One region of the Nocardiopsis sediminis genome, then DNA from elsewhere that is predicted to be linked to it. Evidence: riboswitches for the same ligand, from Rfam matches in the RefSeq annotation. Region 1 holds a riboswitch; each other region holds the start of a gene.
The links. Region 1 has a riboswitch for S-adenosylmethionine ahead of ACFOVU_RS22360 (aminotransferase class V-fold PLP-dependent enzyme). Riboswitches for the same ligand answer to the same signal wherever they lie in the genome.
Positions count from the first base shown of each region.

Region 2: linked by a shared signal. The riboswitch ahead of ACFOVU_RS15820 (ABC transporter substrate-binding protein) and the one ahead of ACFOVU_RS22360 (aminotransferase class V-fold PLP-dependent enzyme) in region 1 are both predicted to bind S-adenosylmethionine.
Region 3: linked by a shared signal. The riboswitch ahead of thrC (threonine synthase) and the one ahead of ACFOVU_RS22360 (aminotransferase class V-fold PLP-dependent enzyme) in region 1 are both predicted to bind S-adenosylmethionine.
Region 4: linked by a shared signal. The riboswitch ahead of ACFOVU_RS13605 (TIGR04028 family ABC transporter substrate-binding protein) and the one ahead of ACFOVU_RS22360 (aminotransferase class V-fold PLP-dependent enzyme) in region 1 are both predicted to bind S-adenosylmethionine.

Region 1 is NZ_JBHSBH010000014.1:149,581-156,819, forward strand. Features, by position in the region: gene ACFOVU_RS22350 (DinB family protein) at 1-385, opposite strand, end outside; gene ACFOVU_RS22355 (SAM-dependent methyltransferase) at 444-1,217, opposite strand; gene ACFOVU_RS22360 (aminotransferase class V-fold PLP-dependent enzyme) at 1,439-2,782, opposite strand; SAM riboswitch class IV at 2,853-2,978, opposite strand; gene ACFOVU_RS22365 (DUF3870 domain-containing protein) at 3,212-3,583, shown strand; gene ACFOVU_RS22370 (CaiB/BaiF CoA transferase family protein) at 3,657-4,943, shown strand; gene ACFOVU_RS22375 (acyl-CoA dehydrogenase family protein) at 4,997-6,187, shown strand; gene ACFOVU_RS22380 (nitroreductase/quinone reductase family protein) at 6,309-6,776, shown strand; gene ACFOVU_RS22385 (DUF418 domain-containing protein) at 6,956-7,239, shown strand, end outside.
Region 2 is NZ_JBHSBH010000010.1:179,826-187,064, forward strand. Features, by position in the region: gene ACFOVU_RS15800 (hydantoinase/oxoprolinase family protein) at 1-679, opposite strand, end outside; gene ACFOVU_RS15805 (ABC transporter permease) at 676-1,551, opposite strand; gene ACFOVU_RS15810 (ABC transporter permease) at 1,544-2,443, opposite strand; gene ACFOVU_RS15815 (ABC transporter ATP-binding protein) at 2,443-3,609, opposite strand; gene ACFOVU_RS15820 (ABC transporter substrate-binding protein) at 3,576-4,679, opposite strand; SAM riboswitch class IV at 4,764-4,884, opposite strand; gene ACFOVU_RS15825 (GAF and ANTAR domain-containing protein) at 5,202-5,987, shown strand; gene ACFOVU_RS15830 (hypothetical protein) at 6,087-7,239, opposite strand, start outside.
Region 3 is NZ_JBHSBH010000013.1:253,105-260,343, reverse strand. Features, by position in the region: gene groL (chaperonin GroEL) at 1-735, opposite strand, end outside; gene ACFOVU_RS21410 (ubiquitin-like small modifier protein 1) at 1,067-1,342, opposite strand; gene thrC (threonine synthase) at 1,437-2,702, opposite strand; SAM riboswitch class I at 2,715-2,856, opposite strand; gene ACFOVU_RS21400 (alpha,alpha-trehalose-phosphate synthase (UDP-forming)) at 3,228-4,667, shown strand; gene ACFOVU_RS21395 (GrpB family protein) at 4,753-5,319, opposite strand; gene ACFOVU_RS21390 (S8 family serine peptidase) at 5,440-6,729, opposite strand; gene ACFOVU_RS21385 (DUF3263 domain-containing protein) at 6,984-7,239, shown strand, end outside.
Region 4 is NZ_JBHSBH010000008.1:401,063-408,301, reverse strand. Features, by position in the region: gene ACFOVU_RS13615 (ABC transporter permease) at 1-155, opposite strand, end outside; gene ACFOVU_RS13610 (ABC transporter permease) at 152-1,093, opposite strand; gene ACFOVU_RS13605 (TIGR04028 family ABC transporter substrate-binding protein) at 1,169-2,815, opposite strand; SAM riboswitch class IV at 2,877-2,994, opposite strand; gene ACFOVU_RS13600 (LacI family DNA-binding transcriptional regulator) at 3,282-4,352, shown strand; gene ACFOVU_RS13595 (alpha-L-rhamnosidase) at 4,401-7,061, opposite strand; gene ACFOVU_RS13590 (MFS transporter) at 7,112-7,239, opposite strand, start outside.

The DNA of each region.
Region 1 (7,239 bases):
GGCCCTCGGTGTCGACGCCGCGCACACCGGCGCGCCAGAGCTCGTAGCCGTCGTGCAGGCGGGTGAGCGCCTCCTCGGCGCTGCCGGGCCAGGGGGCGTCGGCCAGGGACAGCGTGCGGTCGCCGAAGTGGCGGTTGACGCGCAGTTCGAGGACGCCCACGACGATGTGGCCCAGCCGCCAGGCGATGGTGGTGAACGGCGGGGGCACCGGCTCGGGCCACTCCCAGTCGGCGACGAAGCTCCCGTCGGCGCGCGGCCGGACCGACCAGCACCCGTCGACCGGCTCCCAGAAGAACTCGTCGTCGCCCAGCCCGCGGAGCCGGGGCCACAGGGTCGTGTCCCAGTAGAACTCCAGCTGGGCGAGGATCTCCCCGGTCCAGTTCAAGCCGTCTCCTCCCCCCGGCGCCAGAGGGTACCCGACGCGTCCGGCGCGGGCGGCGGGCTCAGTCCCTGCGTCCGACGCCGGCCAGCACCCCCGTGCCCTCGGCCGTGACCTCTTCGTCAGGGTAGGGCCACCATGCAAGGTCGGCGAGGCCGGGCTCGATCACCGTGAACGGCTCGAACACCGCGGCGGCGAGTTCTCGGGAGTGCGCGTCGAGGACGGCGGCGCCGCCGGGGCGGCCGGGGACGACACGCCGGGGGATGGCGATGGCGATGTGGCTGCCGGGGCAGAGGACGGCGTGCAGCGCGCGGACGAGGTCGTGCGGGAGGTGGTGCGGGACGCCGCCGTACCAGAGCGGGGCGGTGTCGGGGAGCAGGACGGCCACGGGCGCACCGAAGTCGATGAGCCCGCGCGCTCTGAGCCGGGTGATGACCGGCTCGGGGCGCATGCTCTCGACGACGACCGTGGGGACCGCGAGCCTGCCGGCGGGGGGCGTGCGGCCGTGCAGGGAGACGGCGGTGTCGGCGTCGGAGTCGACGTAGACGACGCGGGCGTCGGCGGCGTGGGCGCGCGCGGCCTGGGCGATGCCCTCGCCGGCGGGCAGCCGGGATCCGAGGTCGACGAACTGGCGGATGCCGGCGTCGGCTGCGAGGTAGCCGACGGCGCGCCGGAGGAAGCCGCGGCGGGCCTGGGCGATGCCCGGGGAGGGGGTGGAATCGGGGGCGGCGGCGCGGGAGCGGGCGCGGTGGTCGCTGATGTGGACGACGCGCGGGCTGGGCAGGTCCACGAGCGGCTGATCCTCGCCGATGTGCAGTGCCGGCCGCTTGTCGGTCACGATGCGCCCCCCGGGCCGTCGCCGGTGCCGGGGCGGTGTCGGCCGGCTGCGCGGGGCGGTGCCCCGCGAGCGGACGGTCACCGCCCCCCGTTAGCGCCCGATGTTACCGGTCGTGAGTGATGTGTTTCACCATCGAATTATTTAACGGTGCCGAATATGACTTTTACGGAGAAGGTCGGCTTTCGCCGCATTTGGCGCGATATGCCCGCTTGTGCCGAGGCCTACGCGAGGACGTCGGGGAACCCGCGGCCGTCGGACACCGGGGCGATGCGCCCGTCATCTTCCGCGTACTCCCACCGGGGCCCGCGGGCGGCCAGCTCGGCGACCGCGCCGATCAGCCGGTCCACGTGCTCCTCGGTCGTACCCAGCCCCAGGCTCGCCCGCACCGCCTGGGCGTGTCCCTCGGGCAGCAGGCAGCGCGTGAGCAGGTGCGCGCAGAACAGGCCGTCGCGCACCCCGATGCCGTACTCCGCCGACAGCGCCGCCGCGAGCAGGTCGCTGGGCAGCCCGTCCACGACGAAGGACACGATGCCCACGCGCGGGTGGCCGGCGTCCCACAGGCTCAGGTCGTGCACGGCGGGGATCGCGGCCAGCCCGGCGCGCAGCCGCTCCAGCAGGGCCTGCTCGCGGGCGTGCAGCGCGTCCTGCCCGGCCGCCGTCAGCGCGTCGCAGGCCGCGGCCACGGCGACCGCGCCCAGTACGTTCGGGCTGCCGGCCTCGTGCCGGGCCGGCAGGTCGTTCCAGCGGACGTCGTCCTCGGTGACGTTGCCGGTGGCGCCGCCGCCCGCGAGGTAGGGGGTGGCGGCCTGGAGCCAGTCGGTGCGCCCGGCCAGCACCCCGGCGCCGAAGGGGGCGTAGAGCTTGTGCCCGGAGAAGGCGACGTAGTCGGCGCCCGTGGCCTCCAGGCTGAACCGCCGGTGGGGGACCAGCTGGGCGGCGTCGACCGCGATGCGCGCCCCGGCCGCGTGCGCGACGGCGGTCAGCTCCTCGACCGGCCAGATCTCGCCCGTGACGTTGGAGGCCGCGGTGACGCAGAGCAGGCGCGGGCCCTCCGGCGCCGCCGCCAGCGCCTCGCGCGCCGCCTCGACGGCCTCGGCCGGGCTCTCAGGCAGCGGCAGCCGCACGACCCGCCCGGCCCGGCTGCCGCGGTGCTGCCAGGGCAGCAGGCTGGCGTGGTGCTCCCCGGCGAACACCACGACGGTGCACTGGTCGGGGATGGAGCGGGCCAGCAGGTTGAGGGCGTCGGTGGTACCGCGGACGAACACGACCGCATCGTTGTCCCGGGCACCGAGGAACGCCGCGACGGTACGCCGGGCGCGCTCGTAGGCCGCGGTGCTGACCTGGGAGTGGAACCCCGCGCCGCGGTGCACGCTGGCGTAGTAGGGCAGGGCGTCGCCGAGCACGTCGCGCACGGCGGTCAGGCACGGGGCGCTGGCGGCGTAGTCGAAGTTGGCGTAATCGACCTCTTCGCCGGTGACCAGCGGGATGCGCACGTCGGCGCCGACGACGGAGAGGCCGGCGGCGGGGAGGGGGTCGGTGGTCGGGTTCTCGGCGACAGCAGTCATCGGTGGCACCTCCAGGGGCCGTCAGGGACCCCGGGAGGAGCGCGCAGCACTGCGGCTCCGGACCGGCTGGGGTCCGCGCTTGCCTGACACGGTTACGAAGCGGTCGTGTCTCGACCTGGTCCTCACCCGGGGCACCCCACCGCGGAAGGAGGGTTGCCGGCCAGCAAGCCGGGGCTTGACGCTGGCACTCATGACCTGCGGTGGACTATATCGCACCGGGTCCGAAACCTCGCAACCCGGGCAGCCCCGAACGGCAGGGCGGGCGGAACAACAGGGCGGATCACCCGGAGGATTGACAATGGACCGAGCCCATCGGTGATACTGGTCTCGTCTGCCCTCCCGCTGAGGACGCCCGGCTCTCCCGGCCGCCCTGCCAGGCGCGAGACTCCAGCACACCGGAGTTTTACGCTGCCCATTGGAGGGGGACCCGTGCGCCGTCCCGATCGCACCACCGAGCTCTTGCAGGACCCCGATGTGGTCCTCGTCTCCGGCTACGCCCGGCTGCCCGACACCGTGGCGAGCCACGCCCAGTACGAGCGCCTGGGCGTCGTCCTCGCGGTGAACCTGTCCGACGGCCGCATCGTCGCCGCCGACACCACGCTCCTCACCGACCTCGCCAAGGACTTCTTCCGTGCGCTGGTCGAGGGGCTCTCGGTGACCGGCGACCTCGCCGAGATCGTCGAGCGCGTGCAGACGCGCTACGCCGGCCAGTCGGGCGCCGCCCTCGTCACCGCGCTCCGGCGCTGCCTGGAGACCTACCACCAGCTGCGCAAGGGGACCGCGTCCGCGGACCGGCCCTGACGCGCCGCACCGGCTCACCCACCCCCGGCGGAGACGAGGAGCGCACAAGGTGGATACGGCGAACGACGACGGTATGTCCGGCGACACGTCCGGCGACGGCACAGCCGCCGGCCCTGGAGCAGCACCGGCCGGCCCCGCACCACCTCCCCCGCTGGCCGGGGTCCGGGTGGCCGACCTGTCCCGGGTCCTGGCCGGGCCCTACGCGACCATGCTGCTGGCCGACATGGGCGCCGAGGTGGTCAAGGTCGAGCACCCCGGGCACGGCGACGACACGCGCGCCTGGGGGCCGCCGTCGGCCGGGGGCGAGGCCGCCTACTACCTCGCCGTCAACCGCGGCAAGCGCAGCCTGGCCGTGGACGTCAAGGACCCCGACGGCCTGGCGGCGGTGCAGGACCTGTGCGCCGGCGCAGACGTGGTCCTCCAGAACTTCCGGCCGGGGGTGATCGAACGCCTGGGCCTGGACCACGCCGCCGTCGCCCGGCGCAACCCCGCCGTGGTCTACTGCTCGATCACCGGCTTCGGCCCCGGCCACAGCCCCGAGGGCCGCCCCGGCTTCGACCTGATCATGCAGGCCGAGAGCGGGCTGATGGCCGTGACCGGCGACCTCGGCGGGCCGCCCGCCAAGGTCGGGGTCGCGATCACCGACGTCCTCACCGGGCTCAACGCCGCCGTGGCGGTCCTGGGCGCGCTCGTACGCGCCCGGGCCACGGGGCGGGGCGAGCACGTCACCGTGTCGCTGATCAACTCCGCCCTGTCGGGCCTGGTCAACGTCGCGCAGAACGCCCTGGTCACCGGGGAGGAGCCGGGGCGCTTCGGCAACGCCCACGCCAGCATCGTGCCCTACCAGGCGTTCCCCGCCGCCGACTCCGAGATCGTCATCGCCGCGGGCAACGACACGCTCTACCGGCGGCTGTGCCAGGTGCTGGAGCGCCCCGACCTCGCCGCCGACCCCCGGTTCGCCACCAACCCCGACCGCGTCGCCCACCGGGACGAACTCGTCGGCGAGATCACCGCGACCCTGCGCACCCGGACCGCCGCGGCCTGGACGGCTCTGCTGCTGGACGCCGGGGTCCCGGTGGGCCGCGTCCGCGGCGTGCTCGACGCCGTGCGCACCGCCGAGGCCGCCGGCGACGACGTCCTCCTGGCGTCGGACCACCCGCTCGCCGGGCGGCTGGAGACCGTCCGCGCGGGGTTCCGCATGGACTCCGCCGATCCCGCCGGGCCCGCTGGCGCCCCTGCGGCCCCTCCCCCGCTGCTGGGCCAGCACACCGCGCGCATCCTGGCCGAACTGGGGCTGCCCGCCGACCGGATCGACGCGATGCTGGCGCGCGGCGCCGCCTACCAGCACCCCGTCGGATGACACGTCACCCGCCACCGACCGCAGGACACCCGGACCCGAAAGGACCACCGCCCATGAGCGAGCCGCGCAAGGCCGCCGCACCCGACCCCCATGACTTCCTCGCCGTCGACGGCACGCTCTCCCCCGAGGAGCGCGACATCCGCGACGCCGTGCGCGACTTCGCCACCCGCGAGCTGCTGCCGCACGTCGCCGACTGGTTCGAGGCCGGGACCATCCCCGACCCGCGCGGCCTCGCCAAGACCTTCGGCGACCTCGGCGTGTTCGGCATGCACCTGGAGGGCTACGGCTGCGCCGGGGCGAGCGCCGTCGCCTACGGGCTGGCCTGCCGCGAGCTGGAGGCCGCCGACTCCGGGCTGCGCAGCTTCGTGTCGGTCCAGGGCTCGCTGGCCATGGCCGCGATCCACAAGTTCGGCTCCGAGGAGCAGAAGACCGGGTGGCTGCCGCGCATGGCCGCGGGCGAGGCGCTCGGCTGCTTCGGGCTCACCGAGCCCGACTCCGGCAGCGACCCGGGCTCCATGCGCACGCGCGCCCGCCGCGACGGGTCCGACTGGGTCCTCGACGGCACCAAGATGTGGATCACCAACGGGACGATCGCCGACGTCGCCGTGGTGTGGGCCGCCACCGACGACGGCATCCGCGGGTTCCTCGTCCCCGCCGGCACGCCGGGGTTCACCGCCAACGTGGTCCACCACAAGCTGTCCCTGCGCGCCTCGATCACCGCCGAACTCGTCCTAGAGGGCGTGCGGCTGCCCGGCGACGCGCTGCTGCCGGGCACGCGCGGCCTCGGCTCGGCCCTGTCGTGCCTCAACGAGGCCCGGTACGGGATCGTGTGGGGGGTCGTGGGGTCGGCCCGCGCCTCCTACACGGCCGCCCGCGACTACGCGCTCACCCGCGAGCAGTTCGGCTCCCCCATCGCCGGCTTCCAGCTCACGCAGCGCAAGCTCGCCGACATGCTGGTCGACGTCAACCAGGCCGGGCTGACCGCGCTACAGATCGGCCGGCTCAAGGACCAGGGCGACTGCCACCGCGACCACGTCAGCTTCGGCAAGTTCGCCAACGTCGCCGCCGCCCAGCGGGTCGCCCGCACCGCGCGGTCCATCCACGGCGCCAACGGCATCACCCTGGAGTACCCGGTCCTGCGGCACATGCTGAACCTGGAGACGGTGGCGACCTACGAGGGCACCGAGGAGATCCACGCCCTCAGCCTGGGCCAGTCGGTCACCGGGATCTCCGCGTTCCGCTGAGGCGCATCCGCTCCGCACAGGCTGAGCGGGCAACACACCCACGCGCCGCGGGCCGTTTCCGGCTCGCGGCGCTAACGGCACAAAGCACAATATGGTGAGGAGCCGAACGAGGGAGATGCCGATGGGCAACGAAGCCACCCACTTCCAGATGACGAAGCTGCGGCGCACCGCCAATGCCGTCCTGGGAGGGTTCATCCGGTACGGGATCGGCCCGTCCCGGGTGCAGCTGCTGACCACGCGCGGACGCAAGTCCGGCTTCCTGCGCACGACCCCGGTCAGCCTGACCGAGACCGAGCAGGGCCGGTTCCTCGTCGCCCCGTACGGCGTGGTGGGCTGGGTGCGCAACATTCGCCGCGACGGCTTCGCCACGTTGCGCCACGGCGGGTGGATCGAGCTCGTCAGCGTCGTCGAGGTCGGCCCGGAGCGCGCGGCCCCGGTGCTGCGCGAGTACGTGCAGGACCCGCGGACGGCGCTGGTGGTCGCCCCCTACTTCGAGGCGTCGCCCGACTCCCCCGTGGAGGAGTTCGAGAAGGAGGCGGCGGCCCACCCCGTCTTCGAGATCGTCCGCAGCACGACCATCCGGATCTGACCCCGGCCGGCGCGGGCGGGGGTCCGCGCCAGGGGCGGCGGGTCCGCCGGCCTACATCCAAAGCCGTACGCGGAAATCGGCTGCGCGCAGGACGCGCGCCCGTGCCCGGTGCGGCCACCCTGAGACCGTCCGCGGCGCCACAGTGGCCGCCGCACCGGCCGATCAGGGGGCAGTTCACCATGGACCCGACCGCGACCCGCTCAGCAGAGTCCCCGCCCGGGCGGCCGGACGGCGGAGGCGGGCGGCGGCTGCCCCTCCTCGACGTCCTGCGCGGGACGGCCATCCTGGGCACCCTGGGCACCAACGTGTGGATCTTCGCGGCGCCGGGCGCGGAGGCCGGCCTGCTGTTCGACGGGGCCGCGATCGCGCCGGCCGCCGCCGCGCTGGCCGACCCCTCGCTGGGGACGGTGCTGGAGGCGGCCGTCCGCTTCGCGGCCAACGGCAAGTTCCTGGCGATGCTCAC
Region 2 (7,239 bases), on a different contig from region 1:
CCACCAGGGTGCGTTCGTACTCGCGGACCTCCGGCCACACCGCGGCCGACGATACCACCGGCATCCCGGGCAGCAGCGCCCCCAGCCGCGCGGCGACGTCGGCCTCGAAGGCGGGGTCGGTGTGCCCGTGCAGCACGACCGCCGCAACGGCGTCGGCCCCGGTCGCGGCCAGCTCCTCGGCGGCGCGGGCGAGTTCGGCATCGGAGGGGGAGCGCAGGGCGGCGCCGTCGGGGCCCAGTCGCGCCGGGATCTCCACGATCCGGTCGCGGGGGACGAGCGGCTCCTCCTTGGCGGCGTGCAGGTCGAAGGAGGACGGCATCCGGCTGCGGCCGATCTCCAGGATGTCGCGGTAGCCCTCGGTCACGGCCAGGGCGATGCGCGCCCCGCGCCGCTGGATGATCGCGTTGAGGCCGATGGTGGTGCCGTGGGTGATGCCCGCCAGGTCGCCGGGGCGCAGCCCCGCGGCGGCCACGACCGCGGCCAGCCCGCGGGCCACCGCCAGCGCCGGGTCGGCGGGGGTGCTGGGCTCCTTGTGGTGGGCGGTGCCGCCCCCGGGCAGCGCGAGCACGAAGTCGGTGAATGTCCCGCCGACATCGATGCCCACCCGCGCCCCGCCCGATGCCGGGAGGGGCGCCGGCGCGGCGGGGACGGGGGCCGGTGTGCGGTCGCCGGGGGTCAAAGCGCCTCCGAGAGCTTGGTGAACCGGTCGACCAGGACCATCACGAGCACGCTCGTGAGCATCAGCAGTGTGGAGACCGCGGCGACCGAGGGATCGAGTTCGAACTGCACCGCCGAGAAGATGCGCACCGGCACGGTCACCGTGTTGGCGCCCGACACCAGGACGGACACCGCGACCTCGCCCAGCGACGTGACGGCCGCGAAGACCGCGCCCGCCAGGATCCCCGGCCGCAGCAGCGGCAGCGTCACCGTCCAGAAGACGCGCACGCGCCCCGCCCCCAGCGTGGCCGCCGCCCGCTCCAGGACGGGGTCGAGCTGGCGGGCGCTGACCAGGATGGTGCGCACGGCGAAGGGCAGGGCGACCACCGAGTGCGCCAGCCACAGCCCGGGGATGGTGTTGAGCAGGCCGAGCCCCTGGAAGTAGTAGAGCAGTCCCAGCGCGATGATGATCTCCGGGACCATCAGCGGGGCCAGCGCCAGCCCGGCGATGAGCCCGCGCCCGGGGAAGTTCCCGCGGGCCAGGCCGTAGGCCGCGAGCGTGCCCAGGACCACGGTCGTGGCCACCACCATCGCCACCAGCAGCCCGCTCAGCCGGAACGACACCGCCCAGTCGGGCGAGCCCAGGATCTCGGCGTACCAGCGCAGCGACACCCCCTCGGGCGGGAACGCCAGCGACGCGGCGGGGTTGAGCGAGCTGATGGCCAGGACCACCAGCGGCGCCGCCAGGTAGGCGAACACCAGCACCGCGGGCAGCGCGACCGCGGCCCGGCCCGCCCAGCGTGCCGGCCGTCCCCGGCGGCGGGGCCGCGCAGCGGGGGGCGCGGGCCGCGAAGGGCCGCCACCGGCGGCGCGGGCCCCGGCGATCTCAGCCATGCAGCTTCCTCTCCCAGAACCGGAACCCGGCGCCCATCGCCGCGACGCACACCAGCGTGAGGACGAGCAGCGTGAGGCTCAGCGCCGCCGCCACCGGGTAGTCGTAGACGCTGGTGATCTGGCTGTAGACGCGCAGCCCCGCCAAGGGCTGGTTGGCGCCGCCCACCAGCAACGGCGTGATGTAGATGCCCATCGCCAGCGGGAACACGATCATCGCGGCGGTCGCGATCCCCGGAACGCTCAGCGGCAGGGTGACCCGCCCGAACGTGCGCACGGCGCCCGCGCCCAGGCTGTGCGAGGCGCGCCGCAGGTTGGGGTCGATGCCGCCCAGCGCCGTGGTCAGCGGGATGATCGCGAACGGCAGCAGGACGTGGGTGACCGAGATGGCGACCGCCGCATAGCTGGTCAGCAGCGGCGCCGGCCGCTCCAGCAGCCCCGTCCCGGTCAGGAACCGGTTGACGACGCCGTTGGCCGACAGCAGCACGACCCAGCCGTAGCTGCGCACCACCACGCTGGTGAGCAGGGGCGACAGCACGACCACGAACATCAGCGTGCGCAGCACCCCCGGCCGCGCCTTCGCCAGCGCATAGGCCGCGGGGTAGCCCAGCAGCACGCACAACGCGGTGACCAGCAGGGCGGTGAGCAGGCTGCGCACCAGGGCGTCGGAGAAGAACGCCTCGGTGAACACCCGCTGGTACTGCACGAGGGAGTACTCGGGCAGCGGGTTGCCGTTGGCGTCGACCGGGTGCAGGCTCAGCGAGAGCACCCGGGCCAGCGGCACCACGAAGAACGCCGCCAGGAACGCCACCGCGGGCAGCACGAACCCGGCGCCCCTCCGGGGCGGGCGCCGGGCCGGGGCCGCAGCGGGGGAGGGGGCGTGGCCGGCCGCCATCACCGGGCCCCGTGCCCGGCCGCCCCGGCGCCGGCACCGGCGTCCTCCGGTCCGGCGAAGCGGATCACGTCATCGGGCGACCAGTGGGCGGTCACCTGCGTGCCCGGGAGCGGCGGCTCGGCGGCGGTGCGGGCACCGAGGGACGCGCCCCCGGCCAGCTCGATCTCCGCCTGCCAGCCGTCGCCGAGGAAGGCGCGGTAGACGAGCACGCCGTCGGCGGACCCCCGCCCCTCGGGCACGGCGGTCCCTTGGGCGCCGACCGCGACCTTCTCCGGCCGCAGCGCCACCGCGGCGGGCCGGCCCGGTGCGAGCCCGGCCAGGCCGGTGCGCACCCGCGCGTCGCCGGCCGCCAGCTCGCCGCCGTCTCCGGCGACGCCCTCGAACACGTTGGCGGCGCCCACGAACTCGGCGACGAACCGGCTCACCGGGGCCGCATAGACCTCCTGCGGGGTGCCCAGCTGCTCGACCCGGCCGCCGTTGAGGACGGCGATGCGGTCCGACAGCGACATCGCCTCCTCCTGGTCGTGGGTCACGAACACCATCGTGATCCCCAGGCGCTGCTGGAGCTCGCGCAGCTCGACCCGCATCTCACGGCGCAGCTTGGCGTCGAGGTTGGACAGCGGCTCGTCCAGCAGCAGCACCGCCGGCCGGGTGGCCAGCGCACGCGCCACGGCGACCCGCTGCTGCTGGCCGCCGGAGAGCTGCCGGGGGCGGCGCCGGGCGTAGTCCTCCAGGCCGACCAGGCGCAGCGCCTCGGCCACGCGCTCGATGCGGTCGGCCCGCTCCACCCGGCGCACCCGCAGCCCGTAGGCGACGTTCTCGGCGACCGTCATGTGCGGGAACAGCGCGTAGTTCTGGAAGACCATGCCCAGCCCGCGCCGGTGCGGCGGGACGTCGGTGAGGTCGGCCCCGTCGATGGTGATCCGGCCGCCGGTGGGCAGCACGAACCCGGCGAGGGAGTTGAGCAGGGTCGTCTTGCCGCAGCCGCTGGGGCCCAGGATCGACAGGAACTCACCGCGGCGGATGGCCAGCCGGTCGACGTCGAGGACGCCGGTGCCGTCGTAGCCCGCGGTCAGCCCTTCGACGAGGACGTGCTCGTCGTCGGTCCCGGCCCCTTCGCGGCCGGGGCCGCCTACTGGAAGATCTCGTTCCACCGCTGCTGCCATTCGTTCAGGTTGGGGGTGGCGGCGTCGTAGTCGACCCAGGTGAAGCCCTCGTAGACCTCGGGCCCGTACTCCACCTTGGCGGAGAACTCCGGGTCGTACTCGATGGAGTCGTTGCCCCCGCCGTAGAAGGTGCCCTGGGCGAAGGGCTTCTGGTGCTGGGCGGAGGTGAGGTAGTTGAGGAACTCGTAGGCGGCGTCGGTGTTCTCGGTGCCCGCCGGGATGTAGTAGGAGGTCAGGGCGCCCACAGCACCGGAGGTGGGGTAGCTGAACCCGATCGGCTGCCCCTCGGCCTCCATGGCGAAGGCGCGCCCGTCCCAGAACGGCACGATCCAGGCGTCGCCGTTCTGGATGGTGGTGGAGACGGACCCGGCGTCGGCGGGGAAGGCCGAGACGCAGTCCTTCAGCTTCTCCAGCTGCTCGAAGGCGCGGTCGACGGCTGCGGGCTCGGAGAGGCTGCCGCCGTTCTGGGCGACCAGGGCGGAGAAGAACTGGAGGCCGGCGTTGTAGGTCAGCGGGGGCAGGGCGACGTGGCCGCAGTACTGGTCGTTGAAGATGTCGGTCCAGTCCTGCGGGGCCTCGTCGATCTCGTCCGTGCGGTACAGCAGCCCCAGCGACCCCGTGGTCAGCGGGGCGCCGTAGGCGGACCCCTCCACGGTGGACTGCTCCACCAGGACGGGGTCGAGCTGGGACCAGTGCTCCAGGCGGGTGGTGTCCAGCGGCTGGAGCACGTCGTTGTTGACCGCCTGGTGGAAGGTCTCGGAGGTGAGCGCCACGACGTCGAAGGGCGGGTTCTCCCCGTTGGCGGCGCGCAGCCGGGTGAGCCAGTCGGCGTCGGCGCCGCTGACCACGTTGACCGTGATGCCGGTCTCCTCCTCGAACGGCGCGACGAAGGACTCCGAGAACAGCTCGCCCCACGGGCCGGCGAACGCGGTGACGGTGATCTCCTCGCCGGCACCGCCCCCGCCGCCGGAGGTGTCCACGCCGCCGCAGGCGGCCGTGGCCAGCAGGAGCAGCGCGGACGTCGCCGCGCCGGTGGTCAGTGCGACCCTGCGTCGCGTCGTGGATTGCATCGGGCGTCCCTTCGCCTGGAGTTCGCGGCGACCGGGGCTGCGGCGGCAAGCGCCCTGCGCGAGGGGCCGGGGCCCGCTACCGGGGCTCCGCGCTTGCCGCCGGCGCCTCGGGCGCCGGCCACGGCCGTGTCCTCACCCGGGGCACCCCGCCGCGGAGGAGGGTTGCCGTCCAGCCAGCCGGGGCTTTCCACTGGAACTCGTGACGAAGATCAACATAACAGAGAATCCCGACATTTCCACTCTTGAGTGTCGGATGTGTCATGCCGCACCCCCGCCCCGGATCGGCCGGCCCGCGCCGGCCTCCCCGTCCCCGCAGCCGCGCCGCTCCGGCACCGCGCATAGGGGCCGATCTGCGGGTCCATTCGACCGCAGGGTGTCACAGGGGCGACCCGCGCGCACCGCGGCGCGCCACAACGGCCCCCGGGAGGGGGCGGCCGGGCAGGAGTAGCGGGCGGGGTCGTGGGTAGAGGCCGCGCCAGGTTCGCCCCACCCGCGGGCGAGGGCAGCCGAGGAGCAGAGGCCGTGCACGAACCCGCCAAGGCGCCGGCGCGCGACTACCCCCGCATCTTCGCCGACATGGCGCGCGACCTGCTCTGCGAGGACTCCGTCCAAGACGTCCTGGACGCGATCGTCCGGCTGGCCGTGCACACGCTCCACGGCTGCGAGGAGGCCGGGATCCTCATGGTCGACCGGCCCGGGCGCACCTTCAGCACCGCCGCGGCCACCGGGGAGCTCCCGCGCGCCTCCGACCAGGCCCAGTTCGACTGCGACGAGGGCCCCTGCCTGGACGCCGTGCGCGGCGAGCCGACCTTCCGGATCGACGACATGGCCCGCGAGGACCGGTGGCCCGCCTACCGGCCGCGGGCCGTGGCCATGGGCATCGGCTCCATGATGGGCTTCGAGCTGTTCACCCACGACGGGACGCTGGGGTCGCTCAACATGTACGCCACCCGGACCGGCGCCTTCGACGCCGCCTCACAGGAGACGGGGTGGGTCTTCGCCTCCCACGCCGCCGTGGCCATAGCCTCCACCGAGCGCGAGGCCACCGTCCGCGCGGGCCTTGAGACCCGCCACGACATCGGGGCGGCGGTCGGCATCCTGATGGAACGCCACAGGCTCAGCGACGCACAGGCCCTCGACGTCCTCAAGCAGGCCTCCATGCAGACAAACACCAAGCTCCGCGACGTCGCCCTGCGCGTGACCGGCGCCGCCGCCGTGCCGGACCCGGCGCCGCCGGGCGACGACGCCACCGGGTCCGCGGACACGCCCGCGGGACCGGCCCCGGCGGGCTCCGCGGAACCCGCCTGAGCGGCCCGCACAAGAACGGAGGGGCCCGGCCACTGGCCGGACCCCTCCGCGGCGCCGTCCCCGCCCGCCCCACCGGGGGACGGGGGCGACGCGATGGGCCTACAGGCCCGAGGCGAGCACCACCCCGTAGCCGGTCGGGACGTCGGGGTCGCCCTCGTCGTAGGCCGAGCCGGCCGACACGAGCGCCTCCGTCCCCGGGATCAGGGCGAGGTCGCGCACGTTGAGGTCGTAGTTCTCGATGTCCGGCGTGTCGCGGGTGACCTCACCGGCGGCGTCGTGGTGCACGAACGTCGGGTCCCAGGACTCCTCCTGGATCCACACGCCGCCCGCGCCGTCGTCCTCGACCGCCACCAGCTCGCCGCTGGGCTCCTCATCGACGGTGACATCCCAGCTCTGACCGTCGTAGTGCGCGGTCAGCGGCCAGTAGTCGTTGATGTCGTCATCGTTGAGGTCATGGACGTAGCCCACGGCCCAGATGTCGTCACCGGCGCGCACCAGCACGTCGTTGAACGTTGCGCTGGCGATCTCCGAGGGCAGCTCGACCTCGGGGACCTCCAGGTCGGTCCACTCCGTGCCGTCGTAGAGCGCGGCGGAGGGCTGGGAGGCGTCGTTCCTCCCCACCGCCACCACGGTCTCGCCGTCGATGCCGTCGATCGCCTGGCTGGTCCCGGCCGGCGGCGAGGTCCAGTCGCGCCAGATCTCGCCGTCGAAGCGGACCGCCCGGGTTTCGCCGGCGGCGTCCTCGGCCAGCAGCCATGCCTCGTCCTCGGCGATGACGTCGAGGTCGTTGGGGGTCAGCCCGGCGTCCATCTCGTGGGACGTCCAGTCCGTTCCGTCGTAGCGGATCGCGCCGACGCCGTCGGCCGTGGGGCCCACCACCCAGACGTTGTCCGGGCCGGAGGCGCCCGCGACCTCGGGCTCCAGCGTCCAGTCGGCCGGGACCTCTTCCTGGGTCCATTCCGCGCCGTCATAGCGCTGGACGAAGGTGCGCGGCGTGTCGCTGTCGTCGGGGTACTGCGAGCCCAGGGCCCACACGTTCTCCGCGTCGGCGGCGGCGAGGGACGTGTACATGACGTCCATGCCCTTCGCGGCGAACGCCTCGCGCCACTCGCCGGCGGCCGCGGCCTCCCCGGTGGACGACTCGTCTCCCGCGGCGAAGACGTCCTGCAATTCCTCGGCGGCCGACGTCGGGATGGTGGCGGCCAGTCCCAGAACGGCGACCGACGCCACCGCACCGACGCCGGCCCGCTTC
Region 3 (7,239 bases), on a different contig from region 1:
CGGGCGGCCGGCCTGAAGGACCTTCTCGACAACGGGCAGGAGCTCGTTGTTGTTGGAGATCTTGGAGTTGACGATGAGGATGTAGGGGTCCTCGAGGACCGTCTCCATGCGCTCGAGGTCGGTGGCGAAGTAGGGCGAGATGTAGCCCTTGTCGAAGCGCATGCCCTCGGCGAGTTCGAGCTCCAGACCGAAGGTCTGGCCCTCCTCGACCGTGATGACGCCTTCCTTGCCGACCTTGTCCATCGCCTCGGCGATGGCGTCGCCGATCTGGGTGTCGCTGGCGGAGATGGAGGCGGTGGAGGCGATCTGCTCCTTGGTCTCCACGTCCTTGGAGATGTTGGCCAGCTCGTCGCTGATACGGGCGACGGCGGCCTCGATGCCGCGCTTCAGGCCGACGGGGTTGGCGCCCGCGGCGACGTTGCGCAGGCCCTCGCGCACCAGGGCCTGGGCGAGGACGGTGGCGGTGGTGGTGCCGTCACCGGCGACGTCGTCGGTCTTCTTGGCGACCTCCTTGACGAGCTCGGCCCCGATCTTCTCCCACGGGTCCTCGAGCTCGATCTCCTTGGCGATGGAGACACCGTCGTTGGTGATCGTGGGGGCGCCCCACTTCTTCTCCAGCACGACGTTGCGGCCCTTGGGGCCGAGGGTCACCTTGACGGCGTCGGCGAGCTGGTTCATGCCGCGCTCAAGGCCGCGCCGGGCTTCCTCGTCGAACGCGATCAGTTTGGCTGCCATAGACTTCTTGTCCTCCCGAGACCGGGCTGGTACGCGTGGGAACGAGCCGATGCCCGCGACGGACGGCCCCGGCTCGCCCCGGCAACCCGTCTGCCGGAGGCCGCGGCCTCATCGTCTCGATCCGGAATTAGCACTCCTCATCTCAGAGTGCTAAGAGTCCCATTTTTAGCACTCTCGATGGTCGAGTGCAAACGACCTGCGCTCGAATTCGCCGAGCGATCACCCGCAGGTCAACCCGGCCCTCAACGCCGAAACCCGCACCCGCCGGAACGGGGCCGGGGGATGCGGGCGGGGGGTGTTCGGCGGCGGCGCTGCGGGCGCCGTGCGGGGCTCAGCCGCCGGCGACCGCGGGGATGATCGAGACCTCGGTGCCGTCGGCGACCGCGGTGGCCAGGCCGTCGGCGAAGCGGACGTCCTCGTCGCCGACGTAGACGTTGACGAAGCGGCGGATCTTGCCGCTGTCGTCGAGGATCCGCGCCCGGATACCGGGGTGGTCGGCCTCAAGGTGGTCGAGCACGTCCTGAAGGGTGGCCCCTTCGGCGGTGACCTCGGCCGCGTCCTTGGTGTAGGTGCGCAGGATGGTGGGGACGCGAACGCTGACGCTCATGGCGTGTGAACTCCTTGTCTTCAGGGATCGGCGCCGGCCCGGGCAGGTCCGCGGGCCGGGACTGCGGCGGCCGGGTGGGCCGCCGGTGGCGGCGTCAGAGCAGCCCGGCGTCCTTGAACGCCTTCAGGGACGGCTTGATGGTGGCGGTCACCCCGGCCTCGACCGCGTTGAGCGTCTTGAGGCCGTCGCCGGTGTTGAGCACGACGGTCTCGGCGGCGGGGTCGAGGGCGCCCTCGGCGAGCAGCTTGCGCAGCACGCCGGTGGTCACCCCGCCCGCGGTCTCGGCGAAAACGCCCTCGGTGCGCGCCAGCAGGCCGATGGAGTCGACCACCTCGGCGTCGCTGACGTGGGCGACCGCGCCGCCGGTGCGCCGGCAGATGTCGAGCACGTAGGGGCCGTCGGCCGGGTTGCCGATGGCCAGCGACTTGGCGATGGTGTCGGGCTTGACCGGCTGGATGACGTCGTGGCCCTGCTCCCAGGCGCGGGCGACCGGCGAGCAGCCGGTGGCCTGGGCGCCGAAGATCTTGTAGGGGCGGTCCTCGACCAGGCCCAGCTTGATCAGCTCCTGGAAGCCCTTGTCGATCTTGGTGAGCTGGGAGCCCGAGGCGATCGGGATGATGATCTGCTCCGGCAGCCGCCAGCCGAGCTGCTCGGCGATCTCGTAGGCCAGCGTCTTGGAGCCCTCGCCGTAGTAGGGCCGGAGGTTGACGTTGACGAACCCCCAGTCCTCGCCGGCGGGGTCGCCGATCAGTTCCGAGCAGAACCGGTTGACGTCGTCGTAGTTGCCGTCGATGGCGACCACGCGGCCGCCGTAGACGGCCGCCATGATGACCTTGCCCTCTTCGAGCCCGGCCGGGATGAACACGCACGAGCCGAAGCCGGCGCGCGCCGCGGCGGCGCCGACCGCCCCGGCGAGGTTGCCGGTGGAGGAGCAGGACAGGGTGCGGAACCCGAAGGTGCGGGCGGCTTCGACGGCGATGGCCACCACGCGGTCCTTGAAGGAGTGGGTGGGGTTGCCGGAGTCGTCCTTGACGTGCAGTGTGCGCATGCCCAGCTCGGCGGCGAGGCGGTCGGCGCGGACCAGGCGGGTGAGGCCCGGGTTCATGTTGGGCAGCTCGGCGACGTTGGCGGGTACCGGCAGCAGCCCGGCGTAGCGCCAGATGCTGGCGGGCCCGGCGGCGATGGAGGCGTGGCTGACCTCGCCGAACTCGTAGGCGACCTCAAGGGGGCCGAAACAGAACTCACACGCGAAGCGCGGGCCGAGCTCGTAGCGCTCGCCGCATTCGCGGCAGGAAAGGGCCACTGCGGGGCCGAAAGGGCGGGCGGTGGTGGCACCAGGGCCGGTGGCGGTCATCGCCATGCGAGGCGTCTCCCCTCATCTTCCCTGTGAGCCGATCTGGCTCCAGGACGGAGTTGGCACCTGCCCCGGCCGCCCCGCAATTTCCGCGGAATCGCACGCCGAGATGGTTGCCGGGGCTTCGCAGGGCCGTTCCCTCCACCCCTCTGGATGAGCAATATGAAGTTGTCGGTGATCCACTCGGGATACGTTCGCCACTGTAACCGACCGCCCCTCGGCTCTGCCATCCGGGGTGACCGGGATGACAGCGGGTCGGCGGCGGCGAGCGGGGGCGTGGCCAGGGCCGCCGCGCGGGCCTCGCTCGGGCCCGGAGCCTGTGTGCGGCAGGGGGTGCGTGCCCGCGCTTCCGCTTCCGTATCCGGGCGGACACGCCCCGAGAGGGACGGACATCTCGGCAGGTTTGGGTTCCTCTGTGACGGGCGAGACCTATGACACCTTCCCGTACACCCACCCGCCCCTCCGCCGGGCGGGGGCCGGGTGGTCAAATGGGAATCCGGCCCGGATGTCATGCGAGAGGTGGACGATCAGGTGGACAAGGCACAGATCCTCGTCGCTTCCAACAGGGGACCGGTGTCCTTTTCGATCGATGACGACGGTGCGCTCCGCCACCGGCGCGGAGGCGGCGGGCTCGTGTCCGGCCTCAGCTCGGCCGCCGCCCAGGCCGACACGCTGTGGGTGTGCGCCGCCCTGTCCGACGCCGACCGCCAGGCGGCGTCGCGCGCCCCCGAGGGCCGGCTCGACCGGGCCGGGTTCGACGTCGGCGGCACCAGCGTGCGGATGCTCGACATCCCCCCGGCGACCTTCGCCAACGCCTACACCTCGGTGGCCAACTCCACGCTGTGGTTCGTCCACCACATGCTCTACGACACCCCCAACAAGCCCGGCTTCGGGGCCGAATTCCGCGCCGAGTGGGCCGACTACCGCGCCTACAACACCGCGTTCGCCGAGGGCCTGCTCACCGGCTCCGCCGACAACGCCCGGGTCGCCGTGCAGGACTACCACCTGGCCCTGGTGCCCCGGATGCTCCGCGGCCGCCGCCCCGACCTGCGCATCTCGCACTTCTCCCACACCCCGTGGGCGCCGCCGGAGTATTTCCGGATGCTGCCCACCGACATCGCGCGCGAGCTCCTCGAGGGCATGCTCGGCGCCGACCGCCTGGGCTTCCTCAGCCGGCGCTGGGCCGACGCCTTCCTGCGCTGCTGCGAGACGTTCCTGCGCGCCGATGTCGACTGGGACAAGCGCACCGTCGAGTACGGCAGCCGGGTGATCGGCGTGGCCGTGTACCCGCTGGGCGCCGACGCCGAGGGGCTGCGCGAGCGGGCCGCGGCCGACGACGTCGCCGAGCGCCGCGCGGCGCTGCGCGAGCGGGTCGGCGACCGCCGGCTCATCGTCCGGGTCGACCGCACCGAGCTGTCCAAGAACATCGTGCGCGGCCTCGAGGCCTACCGGGAGATGCTCCGCGACCACCCCGAGTGGCACGGCCGCGTCACCCACCTCGCGTTCGCCTACCCCAGCCGGGGCGACGTCCCCGAGTACCGCGAGTACACCGAATCGGTGCTCCGGGTCGCCAAGGAGATCAACGAGGAGTTCGGCACCGACTCCTGGACCCCGCTGATCCTCGAGGTCAACGACGACTACCCGCGTTCGCTGGCCGCCTACCGGCTGGCCGACGTGCTGCTGGTGAACCCGATCCGCGACGGCATGAACCTGGTCGCCAAGGAGGGGCCGGTGCTCTCCGACGACGGCTGCGCACTGGTGCTGTCGACCGAGGCGGGCGCCGCCGACGAGCTCGGCGCCCACGCCCTGCTGGTCAACCCCTACGACGTCAGCGAGACGGCGCGCGCGCTCCACACCGCGCTGGAGATGCCCGCCGAAGAGCGCCGCGAGCGCAGCGCCCACCTGGCCGAGCAGGCCACCGCGGTGTCGCCGCAGCGCTGGTTCGGCGACCAGCTGCGCGCGCTCGGCTGACGGCCGCCGATGGTCGTGCCCGCGGCGGCTCCGGCGGTCGCCGCGCGGCGGTGTCCCGGTGCGCCCGGACTCCGTGAGCGGGGTGTCAGGAGCGCGACATGATCTCGTCGATGACCGGTGACTTCGCGTCGGCGTAGTCCTGGAGGCTCTCCCACCGCCGCTCGGCGAGCCCGCGCTTGGTGCTGGCGTAGAGCTCGTGGTCGCCGGGGTGGGTGCGCAGGTGGTCGCGGAAGCGCAGCATGCGGTCGGCCTCGCCCGAGCCGGCCCCGAGCACGTGCAGGTCGATGTTGACGTCGGGGCCCTTGAAGAGCCTGCGGCCGTCGCCGCCGGGGTCGCGGTCGACCAGCGTGTACCCGGCGCCGGCCAGGGGCGGCAGGTAGGCGTCCTCGTCGGCGGGGTCGGCGACCAGCAGCAGCAGGTCCACGCACGGGGTGGCGGTGAGCCCGGGTACCGAGGTGGAGCCGACGTGCTGGAGGTCGAGCACGGAGTCGCCGAGGGCCTGGCGGATGCGCCCGGCTTCACGGTGGAAGAGGTAGGGCCATTTGACGTCGTAGTCGGCGACGGGGACGCGGCCGTCGACCAGCCGCCGGCCGGCCGGCGGCGCATCGGCGGGGTTCCGGCCGCGCAGGGGCAGGGGGTCACTGGGGGACATATTGGACAAGCTTTTCGCCCCGGGGGCGCTCCGTCAAGCCCTGACCCACCCGCGGGTTCCCCTGCTGACCGGGGGCGATACCGACCGCGCGGTATGCCGGCCGCGATCGGGAGGCGGGCGTCAGCGCTTGCGCCGCGACCCGCCGCGGCGGCGCCGTCCGCGGGCGGTGGCGGCCTGCGCGCGGCCGGAGTCCGCGCCGGCGGTCTCCGTGGCCGCGGCGGTGCTCCGCGAGGGCAGGCCGTAGGGGTTGGCGGTCGAGCGGCGCACCAGGACGGTCGCCACCGCGGCCAGCAGCAGCGCCAGCACGGCGGCGCCCGTCCACAGCGCCCACGGCGGGAGGAAGGGGTCCTCGGCCGCGGCGGCGAGGTCCTCGTCGTAGAGGGGGACGTCCTCGGCCGCCGTGCCGGCGGCGTCGAGCGCACCGGGCACGTCGAGCAGCCCGGCGCCGTACCCGGGGCCACCGCCGCCGGCGGGCGCGGCCGCGCCCTCGACCAGCGCGTCGGCCACCTGGCCGGGCAGCAGCTGGGGGTGCTCGGCGCGGATGAGCGCCGCGGCCCCGGCCACGAACGCGGCGGCGGGGACGGTGCCGTCGGCGGTGGTGTAGCCCTCGCCCGCATCGAGCGTCTCGACGGCCGCGCCCGGTGCGGCGAGCGTCACGGAGTCGCCGCCCGGGGAGTCAGCGGTGAGCGCCCCGTCCTCGCCGAAGGCGCCGACGGTCAGCACGGGGCCGGGGCCGGAATCGTCGCCGGTCCCGGCATCGGCGGTGGTACCGGCCGCGCCGGTGGCGCCCGGGCCGGCGGGGACGACCACCAGCACCCCCCGGTGGGCGACGGTGTCGATCGCCTCCTGCACGCCGGGGTCGGACACGGCGCCCTCCGCGGCGCTTTCGGGGAGGGCGAGGATCTGCGCGCCCTCGGCCGCCGCGTAGCGGATGCCGTCGGCGAGCGCGGCGGCGGTGTCGACCGACCCGGCGCCGGTGCCGCCGTCGCCGGGCTCGACGCGCACCGACAGGATGTCGGCGGCCGGAGCTACCCCGATGATGCCGCCCGTGAACTCGCGCCCGTGCCCGCTGGCGGCGATGATGCCCGCCGCCCCGGTGGAGCCGCCGTAGCCGTCGTCGCCCGGGGCGAGGTCCTGGCCGGTGAAGTCGCGACCAATGGTGACGGTGTCGCGTAGATCGGGGTGGCCATCGTCGACGCCGCTGCCGAGGACCGCGACGGTGATCCCGTCGCCCGGGGTCTCCACGGCGGCGTCGGTGGCGCCGATCGCGTCCATGCCCCACTGGTCGACGCGCAGCTCGGCGCCGGTGTCGCCGGCCGCCGGCGGGGCGAGCGACACGGCGATGGCCGTGGCCGCCGCGGCCGCCCCCGCGGCCCGTGCCGAACGCGTCCCGGCTGCGGATGTGCGCATGGCTGTGGACCCCCGTGACGTATCGTCGGACTGTCGCATTCAGTGCGGCCCCGACCAGGCCGTCCAGGCGCGAACGCGGGCCATTCTCGCATGTACCGCCGCATCGGGTGAGCCGCAATCGGGGGCGCGCGCCGGCGACGGGCCATGAGGACAGGTAACTCTAACCCCGGGGGGCGATCCTCCTGCTACTTCTCCTCAGCGCCCCTACCCAGTCGCTACCATGAGTCGCGCCAATCCGGACGAGGAGGCGCCCAGTGTCAGATCCCGGGCTATTTGATCGAGAACCGTCCGATTTCTCCGCGGATGCGGCGACATCCGCACAGGAAACCGGCCTCGAAGATCGCGAACAGCGCATCCTGGCCTTCGAACGCCAATGGTGGAAGTTCGAGGGCTCCAAGGAGCAGGCCATCCGCGACGAGTTCGGTCTCTCCCCCACCCGCTACTACCAGCTGCTCAACGGTCTCGTCGACCGTCCTGAAGCACTCGCCTTCGACCCCATGACCGTCAAAC
Region 4 (7,239 bases), on a different contig from region 1:
GGGCCGGCGGAGGTGAACAGGCCCGGGGCCAGCGCCCAGGCGACCGCGACCGCGATGACGGCGATCGCGAGCACGGTGGCGGGTTCCCAGCGGCGCAGGCGCCGCCACAGCGGCAGCGGGGTCCGGTGGGGTGCGGAGGGGGTGGGGTGGTTCATGCGGTGGCGCCCGCCTTGTTCCTCAGACGTGGGTCCAGTACCGGGTAGAGCAGGTCGACGATCAGGTTGATGAGGACGAACACGGTGGCGGCGAGCAGGACGACCGCTTGGAGGACCGCGACGTCCTGCTGGGCGACGGCCTGTTCGGTGAGGCGGCCGATCCCGGCCCGGCCGAAGACGGTCTCGGTGACCACGGCGCCGCCGACGAGTTCGCCGAACAGCACCCCGGCCATGGTGAGGGTGGGCGGCAGGGCGTTCTTGGCGACGTTGCGCCACAGCACGCGGGAGCGGCTCGCGCCGCGGGCGCGCACCACGGTGACGAAGGGGCGGGTGTGCACGTCGTCGATGCTGCGGGTGAGGATCTGGGCCAGGGGTGCGGCGATGGGCACGGCGAGGGTGAGCACCGGCAGGATCAACCCCTCCACCGGGCCGGGGCGCACGACCGCGACCAGGCCCAGCTGGAAGGAGAACACCTGGACGAGGACGATGCCCAGCCAGAACACCGGCACCGAGACGAACAGGGACGGCACGGCACGTAGCGAGCCGCGGATCCAGGCCAGGCGCGGGTAGGTGGACAGGAACGCGATGGCCGCGGCGAGCAGGGCGGCGGCGGCGAAGCCGAGGACGGCGAGCAGCAGGGTGTGGGGCAGCGCTTCGGCCAGCAGCAGCCGCACGGGGGTGCCGGTCTGCACGGAGTGGCCGAAGTCGCCGCTCAGGAACCCGAGCAGGGTGTGCAGGTACTGCTGGTACAGCGGGGCGTCGACGCCGTAGGCAGCGCGCAGGGCGGCGATCTGCTCGGGGGACAGCCCCAGTTCGGGGTTCTCGAACTTGATCATGACGGCGTCGCCGGGCATGGCCTGGAGCAGGATGAAGGCGGCGGTGAACGCGGCGAGCAGGACCACGAGGGCCTGCCCGGACCGCCGTAGAGCGTGGTTCAATCCGACCTCTTCGGATGTGTGTGGTGGCGGGTGGCGGGGCCCGCCCCGGAGACCGGGGCCGGGGCGGGCGCGGGGTCAGTCCGCCAGCCACGCCTCGTGGAAGGCGGGCCGGCCCACCGACTCGAAGGCGAGGCCGTGCACGTAGGGTGCGCTGCCGTAGACCTGGGGCTCTTCGAACAGGGGGATGACGTAGGCCTGTTCGGCCAGGTACTCCTGGACGGCGGCGGAGGCGGCGTCGCGTTCGCCGGGGTCGGGGGTGGAGGCCACCTCTTCGAGGAGTTCCTCCAGTTCCGGGTCCTCGATGGAGTCGTCGCCGGGGTCGCGGTTGAGGAGGGTGTTGCGGTTCTGCGAGTGGAACTGGCTCTTGATGACGTCGAGGTCGGCGCGCCCCACCATGGAGTGGTAGATCTGCACCTGGTCGGGGTCGTTGATTGCTTCGGCGTAGGTCCCCGCGTCGGCGGTGAGGATCTGGAGGTCCACGCCGATCCCGGCGAGCTGCTGGCTGATGAGGGTGAGCGCCTCGAATGAGCGGGGCTGGGGTGCGGCCTCGTTGACGACGAGGGTCAGCGGGGTGCCGTCCTTTTCGCGGATCCCGTCGGGGCCGGGGGTCCACCCGGCCTCCTCCAGCAGGTCGGCGGCGCGTTCGGGGTCGTGCTCCAGGTGCTGCGACTGGTCGGTGTAGCCCAGGGCGGTGCTGCTGAGGATGGAGGTGGCCACCGGGTAGCGGTCGGTGTAGACGGTGTCGACGACCTCCTGGCGGTCGATGCCGGCGATGAGCGCCTGGCGGACCCGGATGTCGGAGAGGATCTCGTTGCCGAAGCGCAGCCCCAGGCTGTTGTTGACCCCGTTGGTCTGGGGCGCGTGGACGCTGAACCCGGCCTCTTCGACCTGCTCCTCGTCCTGGGCCTCGACGTAGCGGACGACGTCGGCCTGCCCGGAGGTGAGGGAGCCCACGCGGACGCTGTCCTCGGGGGTGACGCTGATGAGGATCTCGTCGAGGTGGGCGCGGCCCTGGTTGTCACTGCCGGGCGGGGCCCAGGCGTAGTCCTCTCGGGCGGTGAGGGTGAGCTCGGTGCCGACCTCCTCTTCGGTGATGACGAAGGGGCCGGTGCCGATGATCTCGGTGGAGTTGCCGGGGCCGAAGTCCTCGAAGGCCCGTTCGAGGGTCTCTGCGGAGAGGATGCCGGAGTTGATGGTGGAGGTGGCCTGGAGGAAGCCGGGCGAGGGCTCCTTGAAGTGGAAGCGCACGGTGGTGTCGTCGACGACCTCGCTGCGCTCGTAGTTGTTGATCGCCTCGGAGACGATGAGGGCGCGGTCCTGGTCGCCCAGCCCGTAGAGGTCGAAGTTCGCGGCGACGACCTCGGCGGTCAGGGGTGAGCCGTCGGAGAAGGTGACGTCGTCGCGCAGGGTGAAGGTGTATTCGGTGGCGTCGTCGTTGACCTCCCAGTCGGTGGCCAGCCAGGGCTCCAGCTCCAGGGTCTCGGGGTCCTGGTGGACGAGCCGGTCGGTGATGTTGTTGACGAGTCCGCCGTTGGGGTAGAAGCCGGCCGAAGGCGGATACAGGCTGTCGTGGGCCTGGTGTTCGAGGTAGACCAGGCTGCCGCCGGTGACGGGCTCGCCGTCTGCGCCGGCGGAGGAGTCCTGACCGCAGCCGGTGAGCGCCAGGACGGCGAACGCGGCCACCAGGGCCAGGGCGCGGACCGACGTGGTGGAGTGGGACACGTTCTTCCTCTCAGGGGGAGGGCCGGCGCGGGCGACCGTTCGCGGGGGCGAGGCAGGGTACGGGGGGCGCTTGCGTCCGTCGGGCGGGCCGGCGGGCGCCTGGTCGCGCTCGGGAGCACCCCACCGCCGCACGAGGGTTGCTGTTCCGCCCGCCGAGCCGGACAGCGGAACTCTGGACCACGAGCAGAAAACATACCATATGGGTAGGAAAAATAGGTTTTCGGCTCGGTGTCACGTTCCGGCGGGACGTATCCGGAGCCGGTTCACGGCGCCGTCGAGGCCGATGACGGCGCCGCGTTCGCCGCCGGCGATGAGCGAAGGGGCGCAGGTGGCCCCGCGGACACAGCGCGCGGCGGCCCATCGGGTGACCCTGAAACCGACAATCGTTTGCCACCCGCGCCGGAGCCCCGGCTCCGGAGCGGGCCCTCCGGGGAAGGCCGTATGCCACCATGAGGGGACACCGACCTTGACGAGGAGAACCGTGGCCCCCGAGGAGCACCACAGCGCGGCGCGACGCTCGAACGGCAACCGGAAGCCACACGCCACCATCTACGACATCGCCCGGCATCTCGGGGTGAGCCCCTCGACGGTGTCGCGGGCGCTCAACAAGCCGGGGCGGATCAACGCCAAGACCGAGCAGCGGATCCGCGAGGCGGCCGCCGAGCTCAACTACCGCCTCAACCCCATGGCGCGGGCGCTGCCCACCGGGCGGACCAGCACCATCGGGCTGATCCTCTCCGACATCACCAACCCGGTCTACTTCACCCTCGTGCGCGGCGCCGAGCGCATCGCCGCGGCCGCGGGCTACACGCTGGTCCTCGCCGAGTCGCAGGAGTCCGTCGAGCTGGAGGCGCAGACGGCCGAGCGGCTCCTGCTGTCCGTCGACGGGCTGGTCCTGGTCTCCTCCCGGATGGACGACGACCACATCGAGGCGCTGGCCGACCGCAAGCCGCTCATCACCGTCAACCGGCGGGTGGGGGCGGTTCCGGGGATCGTGCCCGATGTCGTGCCCGGCATCCGCGACGCCCTGGACCACTTGGCGTCGCTGGGCCACCGGTCCATCGCCTTCCTGTCGGGGCCCGGCGTGTCGTGGATGAACGAGCTCCGCTGGAACACGCTGCTGGACGAGGCGCCCGAGCGCGGGATGGCGATCGTGGAGATCGGCCCCAACGACCCGACCCGCGACGGCGGCCGCGCGGCGCTGCGCCGGGTCCGGGCGTCGGGGGTCACCGCGGTGGTGACCTACAACGACCTGATGGCCATCGGCCTGCTCGACGCCTACCGCGGCGCCGGCATGGACATCCCCGGCGACCTGAGCATCGTGGGCTTCGACGACATCTTCGGGTCGGACTTCACCTCCCCGCCGATGACGACGATCCGGACCCCGCTCGACCTCGCGGGCGAGGAGGCGGTGCACCGGCTGATCGCCACCACCGCCGAGGACGCCGGGGAGGCAGGGCAGGCCGGTGCCCCGGAGCCCCGGCGGGTCGGCACCGAGTTCATCCTGCGGGGGTCGACGGCGGCCCCCGGCCGCTGACGGCGTCGACGGATCGGGCGGCGAGCGGTTCGAGACGCCGGGGCCGGCTCATCCGGGCAGGGGGCGGCGGTCCGAGAGGGAGCCGGGTCCGCCTCGGAGGGTCGTGCCGTCGGGGAAGCGGACCTCCGCCGCCGACCCCGGGGGCACGTCGACGGTGATCGCGAGGTCGCCGTCCTCGATGCGCCAGCCGACGGTGATGGTGCCCTGGGGGCTCTCGAACGTGCCGCGCGCCCAGGTGAGCGAGGGGTCCACGGCCGGGGCGACGGTGAAGGACTCCCACGCCACCGACCCCGGTGCCTGCCGCAGCCCGAGGGTGTGGGTGTGCAGGAAGCCCACGACCGCCCCCTTGCTGTAGTGGTTGAGCGACGCGGTGGCGGTTCCATCGGCGTCGACGCCGTCCCAGTCCTCCCAGATGGTGGTCGCGCCGCGGTCGAGCATGCCGAGCCAGGACGGGGAGGTCCGCTGGTGCAGCAGCGCGTAGGCGGTGTCGGCGTGGCCGGTGTCGGCGAGCACGGGCAGCAGGTCGGCGGTGGAGAGGAACCCGGTGCCCAGGTGCCCGCCGGCCTCGGCGATGAGCGCCACCAGGCGGTCGGCGGCGCGCGCCCGCAGGTGGGTCGGCACCAGGCCGAAGGCGAGGGCGCGCACGTGGGCGGCCTGCGTGTCGGGGGTGATGCGCCCCTGCGGGTCGCAGAACTCGCTTCGCCACGCCGCCCGCACCTGCTCGGCGATCGCGCTGTAGCGCCCGGCGTCGCCGGAGCGGCCCAGGACGCCGGCGATCGCGGCGAGGGTCTGCACGGAGCGGAAGAGGTAGGCGGTGCCGACCTCGCCCTTGTCGGCCAGGTACCAGGCGCGGGGGTCGGCCTGGATCGGGTCGATGAGGGAGCCGTCGGCCGCGCGCTTCTTGGGCTCCAGCCACTCCCCCCAGTGGAAGGAGCCGTCCCAGATGAACTCCTCGTGCGGCAGCGGCTGCGCCGAGCGCTCGATCCGCGAGGGGTGGCGGGCGGTGCGCGCGGTCGTCAGCGCCCATTCCACCCAGCGCACCATGGCGTCCCAGTTCTCGGCGAGGACCGCGTGGTCGCCGTAGGTCTCGTACATCACCCAAGGCACGAGCACGATGGCGTCGCCCCAGCCGGCGGAGCCGGTGATCCCGTCGGCCAGCGGATCGTCGCGGTGGACCTTCCGCCGTGCCGGGTCGGGTGCGATGTTGGCGATGCGGCCGTCGTCGAGCTGGTCGTCGCGGACCGAGCGCAGCCACTTGCGGCTGAAGCCGGCGACGTCGTAGAGCCGGGCGGCGGTGGGGGCGAAGACCTGGTAGTCGCCGGTCCAGCCGGCCCGTTCGCGGGTCGGGCAGTCGGTGGGGACGTCGACCGCGTTGCCGCGGAAGCTCCAGTCGGCCGCCGCGTGGAGGCGGTCCAGGTCGGGGTCGCTGCACGCGAAGGTCGCGGTCCGGCGCAGGTCGGTGTGGACGACCTGCATGGTGAGGGCCGAGGGGTCGAGCGGCGCCCCGCCCCGGGTGAGGCGGGCGTAGCGGAACCCGTGGACGGTGTGGCGCGGCTCGAACACCTCCCCGGGCTCGCCTGACGCGATCACCTCGTCGCGCTGGACGAAGCGGAAGGGCGGTTCGCCGGGCCGCATGCTGTCGAGGTGGGTGGTGGTCAGGTCGCCGTCGGTGTCGAGGTGCTCGCCGTGGTCGATCACGGTGCGGGTGCCGGCCGGGCCCGGGTCGCGCAGGGTGATCCACCCGCTGGCGTTCTGCCCGAAGTCGGCGATGTGGGCGCCGCCGGGCAGGCGGGTCACCGAGCGGGGGGCGATCTGCTCGATGCGGCGGACCGGCGGCGCCGGTGACCAGCCGATGGGCGGTGCGATGACGGCGTCGATGCGGACCGGGCGCTCGCCGGTGGGCGCTGCGGTGCGGTCGGTGGTCTGGCCGTCCATGAGGTCGGCCCGGGTGATGTCGCCGGTCCGGAAGGTCCAGTCCGAGCCGGTGCGGATGGTCTCCGCGGTCCCGTCGGTGTAGCGAAGGTGGAGTTCGAGGCGGGCCGCGGTCGTCGTGCCCCAGGTGGCGGGGGTGCGCCAGGGGCCGGTCCGGCCGCGGTACCAGCCGTCGGAGAGGATCACCTCCAGCAGGTTGGTGCCCGGCCGCAGCGACGCCGCGACGTCGGCGGCCTGTGCGTAGAGCGTGTGGGCGTAGGAGGTGGAGCCGGGGGCGAGTTCGGCGGTACCGGCGCGCTCGCCGTTGACGAACGCCTCGTACACGCCCAGGGCGGTGGAGTAGAGCCGCGCCCTGGCGACCTCGCGCCGCACCTCGAAGCGCCCGGTCAGCACGTAGGCGGGGCGGGTCCCCGGATCCGGGACCGCGTCCTCGTGCGGCGAGATCCACCGGGCCGACCAGTCCTCGTCCCACAGCCCGGCCTCGAACGCGTGCCACGCCGACCACCCCGATACCCTGCCGGCCGCGCGCACACGCACGCCCCAGGTGACCTCTTCGCCGCTGCGCAGCGGCCGCCACGGCCACTCCACGAACAGGTGACGGGACGAGGATGCGCCGGCCGGCGGCCGGCCGGCGCCGTCGATGCGCGCCCGCAGCTCGTAGCCCTCCTGGCCGCTCCACCCGGGCGGGAGCTTCCAGGACAGCATCGGCCGGGGCCCGGAGACCGGGAACCGGTCGCCGCCGCTGTCGGTGCGGAGGTCGTGGGGCGGGGGCTCCATCTGTGCTCCTCGGGGGGGTCGGGGCGGTCGTGCGCGGTTCCGCCCGGCGGTCAGCGGACGGATTTGACGCGGGTGAAGATGATCAGGCCGCCGATGAGGGCGAGTACCGCGCCGGACAGGTAGAGGACCGTGTAGTTCTGTTCGCCGCCGGTGGCGCCGATCGCGATGATGAACGGTG